2 regions of the Aeromonas enterica genome follow, and region 1 is predicted to be linked to the other one. Evidence: predicted binding sites of a transcription regulator. Region 1 holds the regulator's gene; the other holds the start of a gene.
What was found. The regulator sigma-54, encoded in region 1, starts transcription at its own class of promoters, with help from an activator protein. The targets are predictions, from matches to a motif close to TGGCACNGTTTTNGCTT.

Region 1 (3,197 bases):
TCGAGGAGAGCGGCGCCAGCAGGTGGGTCTCTTCCCGGATCGCCTCATCCAGCGACAGCTGTTTGCGCGACAGGGGATGCAGCCGGCGACTCTCGCCATAACGCTTGAGTAAAGTGGAATTTTCCGCATCGAAGAAGAAGCTGGAAAATTCGACCCGCCCCTCATTGCGCACCTGGGCCAGCAGGGTCTCCAGCTGGTCCGGGCTCACTGGCAGGTTACGCACGTCGATGCTGACCGCCAGCTTGTCATACTGGCGCTCAACCGACACGATCAACTGGGGCAGCAGGTTGACTGGCAGGTTATCCACACAGTAATAACCCAGATCCTCCAGCACACGCAGGGCAACTGTCTTGCCCGAGCCGGAGCGCCCACTTACCACTATTAATTGCATCTTGTTCCCTCACCGCTTGGGGTCATGACGAGGCCTGCATATCAGGCCGAGGTCATGATCTGATAGAGATCTTCATCGCTGGTTGCCTGGCGCAACTGGCGACAAACCGCCTTGTCACCCAGTTTGGATGCCATCAGGGAAAGGGTCTTGAGGTGCTGCTTGCACTCGCTTTCCGGCACCAGCAGGGCAAAGAGCAGGTCAACCGGTTGATTGTCGATGGAGTCGAAGGGGATAGGCTCTGCGAAGGTCATCAGGATGGCGGTCGGCGGAAACTCGTCTCCGATCCGGCCGTGGGGAATGGCGATACCGGCACCGATCCCGGTACTGCCCATCTTTTCTCGGGCCAGCAGACACTCAAAAAGCACCTGACGGGAGGTTCCCAAGCGCTCAGCAGCTAATTCACTGATGATCTCAAGGGCGCGTTTCTTGCTGGTACAAGGGACCGCACTTTTGGTGCAGTCCCGACTCAGTATGTGTTCAAGTTGCATAGTTATTTTTGATTTAACTTATCTTTGTGCTTGATGATCTGCCGATCCAGCTTGTCCAGCAGGGTATCAATCGCAGCATACATGTCGGCATGCTGTGAATTGGCGAACACCTCGCCACCGCTGACATGCAGCTTGGCTTCGGCGATCTGGTTCAGTTTTTCTACGCTCAACACCACATGAACATTGTTGATGTGGTCAAAGTGACGCTCGAGTTTGGCAAATTTATTATTCACATAATCACGCAGAGCTTCGGTGATCTCGACATGGTGTCCGGTCAGGTTAATTTGCATAACGTCTTCCTTTTGTTTTGCCTAAACCAGGCGTTTGCGCTGATTGGATGGCGGGATCAACAAGGATTCACGGTACTTTGCGATCGTGCGTCTCGCCACCATAATACCCTGTTCGGCCAGCAAATCCGCGATCTTGCTATCACTTAGCGGCTTGGCGGGATTCTCTGCCGTCACCAGCTTCTTGATCAGTGCGCGAATTGCGGTCGATGAGCACTCTCCTCCCCCTTCGGTGTTTACATGACTGGAGAAAAAAAACTTCAGTTCGAAAATGCCGCGAGGTGTATGCATGTATTTCTGGGTCGTTACCCGGGAAATGGTCGACTCATGCATCTCCACCGCTTCGGCGATGTCATTGAGCACCATGGGTTTCATGGCCTCTTCACCATACTCGAAAAAGCCCTGCTGCTGCTCGACAATACAGCTGGCCACCTTGAGCAGGGTGTCGTTGCGACTCTCCAGACTCTTGATGAACCACTTGGCCTCTTGCAGATGGGAACGGATGAACTGGGTATCAGTGCTGGTGCGTGCCTGGCGAGCCATGGCGGCATAGGTTTCATTGACACGGATGCGCGGAGCGGAATCGGGATTGAGCTCAACCACCCATTTGGCGCCCTTCTTGACCACGGTCACATCCGGAATCACATACTGGGAGTCGCTCTGGATGATGCCATTGCCCGGTCTCGGCTCCAGCTGCTGGATGAGATCCAGCACCTCCTTGAGGTCGCTCTCCTTGAGCCGGGTCTTGCGCGCCAAGGTGCGATAATCGCGATTGCCGAGCAAGTCCATGTGCTCGTTGATCACCTCTCTGGCCTCATTGAGCCAGGGCAGTTCGGGGGCGTATTGGCCGAGCTGGATCAACAGGCACTCCTGCACTGAGCGGGCGGCTATACCGACCGGATCGAAATGCTGCACCCGTTTGAGCACGGCCTCGACCTCGTCGAGCTCTACTTCGACATCCTCGCTGCTCACCGCCGCCTGTATATCTTCGAGGGAGACAGTCAGATAACCGGAATCGTCGATGGCATCTATGATGGCAAGGGCGATGGCGGCATCCAGATCGCTGAACGGTGTGAGCCGCATCTGCCACAGCAGATAGTCCTGCAGGTTCTCGGTGGTTTCCCCCTGATAGACGCTGTCTTCCCCATCGTGGATGGGGCCTGCGCTCTGGGCCGTGCCGGCCGAGTAGACATCTTCCCAGGTGGTGTCCACCGGCAACTCGTCCGGCATCTGATCCTGGGCCATGGCATCGCTGGAGTCGAGCTGACTGGCGTCGACCGGCTCTTCCGGGCTGGTCTCCTGCACCTCATTCTCCTCTTGCTCCAGCAAGGGGTTGTTATCGAGCGCTTGCTGAATTTCCTGCTGGAGTTCCAGAGTGGAGAGCTGGAGCAGACGAATCGCTTGTTGTAATTGCGGCGTCATGGTCAGGGACTGGCCGAGACGCAACTGTAATGTCGGCTTCATCTACGTCGGGATATCCTTATGTTCAGCGAGGCAGTCGTCAAAGGAAATGAAGAGATGCCTCCTTACTATAGACTGAATTGATCGCCCAAATAGACGCGCTTGACCTGTTCATCGGCGAGTATCTCGGCCGGTGCACCTTCGGCAATCATCTTGCCGTGGCTGACGATATAAGCCTTCTCGCATACATCCAGAGTCTCTCTGACGTTGTGGTCGGTGATCAAGACACCCAAGCCTCTATCTTTCAGATGCTGGATGATCTTCTTGATGTCTATCACAGAAATGGGATCGACCCCTGCAAATGGCTCATCCAGCAGAATAAAGCGCGGCTCGGCCGCCAGCGCTCGGGCGATCTCGACCCGCCGCCGCTCCCCCCCGGACAGGCTCTGACCCAGGTTGTCGCGAATGTGGGTGATATTGAACTCTTCCAGCAACTGTTCGACCTTGTCTTCCCGCTCTTCACGGCTCAGCCCCTTGCGGGTCTGCATAACCCCCATCAGGTTGTCGAACACCGACAGACGGCGGAAAATGGAAGCCTCCTGCGGCAGGTAGCCGATACCGTTGCGGGCA
Region 2 (3,197 bases), on a different contig from region 1:
AACAACCCACGGGCAAACGACTGCAACAGGCCCGGGAAAAAGGGCAGATTGCACGTTCCAAGGAGCTGGGTACCGCCAGCGTCCTGCTGGCCGCCGTCTTTGGTCTCTTGATGATCAAAGAGAGTCTGGCCGGTGCCATGGTCAAGATCCTCACCATAGGTTTCACGCTCGATCGGGATCAGGCCTTCGATCCCAACGCCATGGGGGCCATGGTGCCCACTCTGTTGAGGGAACTGCTGCATCCGCTCGGTCTGCTGTTCATGCTGGTGGCCATCGCGGCCTTCATCGGCAACACCCTGATGGGGGGCATGAACTTCTCCTCCGAGGCCATGCTGCCCAAGTGGAGCAAGTTGAGCCCGCTCAACGGCATCAAGCGGATGTTCGGGGTGCAGTCTCTGGTCGAGCTGATCAAGTCCATCGCCAAGGTGGTGTTTATCACCCTGTTTGCCTGGTGGATGCTGTCGAGTCAGTTCAACCACCTGCTCAACCTCTCTCTGGAAGGCTATCCGGGCGGCATCATAGATGCGCTGGATCTGCTGCTGTGGATGCTGATCATCCTCTGCTGCGCCCTGATCCCCATCGTTGCCATAGACGTGCCGTTCCAGCAGTGGAACCACATGCGCCAGCTCAAGATGACCAAGCAGGAGGTCAAGGACGAGTTCAAGGACAGCGAGGGCAAGCCCGAGGTGAAGGGGCGGATCCGCCGCTTGCAGATGGAGATGGCGATGCGCCGCATGATGGGGGATGTACCCAAGGCGGACGTGGTCATCACCAACCCGACCCACTACTCGGTGGCGCTCAAATATGACACCGCCAAGCCGGGGGCCGCGCCCAAGGTGGTGGCCAAGGGCACTGATGAAATAGCGATGAAGATCAGGGAGATAGCAAGGGAGTACGAGATCCCCATCATGCCCTCTCCCGGGCTCACCCGCGCTATTTTTCACTCCACCGAGATAGGTCACGAGATACCGGAGGGGCTGTTTGCGGCCGTGGCTCAGGTGCTGGCCTATGTGTATCAGCTCAAGAAGTTCCGCCGTGGCCGTGGCCGGCGCCCCAATCCGCTCGCCAACGAACTGCCCATTCCACCTGAATTCCGCAAATGACAAACTTCTGACACAGTCAAAATAAAATCATTTAAAATCAATGCATTGAATTGTTGGCTTGATGTTTGCTTTAATCTTGCACCAGCGGTTTGAGATTGAGAAAAACGATGAAATTCCAGGCATCATTGGGCCGATTGAAAGAGCACAGGGGATTGCTGACCAAGGGGGTGGGGACACCGCTGCTGGTGCTGGCGTCTCTAGGTATGGTCGTGTTGCCCATACCGCCGCTGATGCTGGATATCCTGTTCTCCTTCAATATCGCGCTTTCCATCGTGGTGCTGCTGGTCGCGGTCTATACCCGCCGGCCGCTGGAGTTTGCCGCTTTTCCAACCGTCCTGCTGCTCGCCACCTTGCTGCGCCTGGCGCTCAACGTGGCGTCAACCCGGGTGGTCTTGCTGGAAGGCCACAACGGCAGTGCGGCGGCCGGTCATGTGATCGAGGCGTTCGGCAACGTGGTGATCGGCGGCAACTATGCCGTCGGCATCATCGTTTTTACGATCCTGATGATCATCAACTTCGTGGTGATCACCAAGGGTGCCGGGCGGATCGCCGAGGTGAGCGCCCGCTTTACCCTGGATGCCATGCCTGGCAAACAGATGGCCATCGATGCCGATTTGAACGCCGGGCTCATCAATCAGGAAGAGGCGAAGAAGCGCCGCCAGGATGTGACCCAGGAAGCCGACTTCTATGGCTCCATGGACGGTGCCTCCAAATTCGTGAAGGGGGATGCCGTTGCGGGCATCATGATCCTCTTCATCAACATCATAGGTGGCTTCATCATCGGCATGATGCAGCACCAGCTGACATTCAGCGAGTCAGCCCAGATCTATACCCTGCTTGCCATAGGTGACGGTCTGGTGGCCCAGATCCCGTCCCTGCTGCTCTCCATTGCCGCGGCCATCATAGTGACCCGGCAGAACACGGATCAGGACATGGGCACGGCGGTGCTGGGCCAGCTGTTTGACAACCCCAAGGCGCTGATCATCTCGGCCGGCATCCTGCTGATGATGGGGCTGGTACCCGGTATGCCGCACTTTGCCTTCCTGAGCCTGGGGGCCCTCTCGGCCGCCGGTGCCTGGTGGCTGCTGCGCCGCCAGAAGCTGGCCGCCGCCAAGGCTGCCAAGGGCGAACTGATGCCGGCTACGGCTGATCAACCCCATGAGCAGAAAGAGCTGAGCTGGGACGACGTGATGCCGGTGGACATCATAGGGCTGGAGGTGGGCTATCAGCTCATCCCGCTGGTGGATCGCAATCAGGGTGGGGAGCTGCTCAACCGGATCAAGGGGGTGCGCAAGAAACTCTCCCAGGAGCTCGGCTTTCTGGTACCGGCCGTGCACATTCGCGACAATCTGGACCTTGCGCCCAACCAATACCGCATCACCTTGATGGGGGTCAGTACCGGCGAGGCCAATGTTTATCATGATAAGGAGATGGCCATCAATCCGGGTCAGGTGTTCGGTCAGATCCAGGGTATTGCCACCCGGGACCCCGCCTTCGGGCTGGAGGCGGTCTGGGTCGCCAAGGAGCAGGTCTCCCAAGCCCAGACCCTCGGTTATACCGTGGTGGATACCGCCACCGTGGTCGCCACCCACCTGAGCCAGATTCTCTCCAATCATGCCGCCCTGCTGCTGGGTCATGACGAGGTGCAACAGCTGCTCGACATGATAGGGAAGCATCAGAACAAGTTGGTGGAAGGACTGGTTCCTGAAGTCATCAACATGGGTAACCTGGTGAAGGTATTGCAGAATTTACTCAATGAAGGCGTGCCAATCCGCGATATGCGCACTATCCTGCAGACCCTTGTGGAATATGCCCCGCGCAGTCAGGATCCGGAAGTGCTGACGGCCGCCTGCCGTATTGCTCTGCGCCGTCTGATAGTGCAGGAGATTGCCGGCCCGGATCCCGAGCTGCCGGTGATCACCTTGGCACCAGAATTGGAACGTATATTGCATCAATCCCTGCAGGCAGGGGGGGGTGATGGCGCCGGCATAGAGCCGGGCCTGGCGGAGCGGATGCAACGCTCGCTGGTGGAAGCCACTCAACGACAAGAACTGGAAGGCCAACCGGCCGTGCTTCTGACATCAGGGATACTGC

Region 2: flhA (flagellar biosynthesis protein FlhA) is a predicted target of sigma-54. The motif match lies at 1,158-1,174, and genes of this name have one in related genera.

The regions. Positions count from the first base shown of each region.
Region 1 covers NZ_JBSTYL010000008.1:13,815-17,011, reverse strand. Annotated here, with positions in the region: gene rapZ (RNase adapter RapZ) at 1-391, opposite strand, end outside; gene ptsN (PTS IIA-like nitrogen regulatory protein PtsN) at 433-879, opposite strand; gene hpf (ribosome hibernation promoting factor) at 882-1,169, opposite strand; gene ACW5XD_RS10600 (RNA polymerase factor sigma-54) at 1,191-2,630, opposite strand; gene lptB (LPS export ABC transporter ATP-binding protein) at 2,696-3,197, opposite strand, start outside.
Region 2 covers NZ_JBSTYL010000012.1:98,134-101,330, forward strand. Annotated here, with positions in the region: gene flhB (flagellar biosynthesis protein FlhB) at 1-1,103, shown strand, start outside; gene flhA (flagellar biosynthesis protein FlhA) at 1,211-3,197, shown strand, end outside.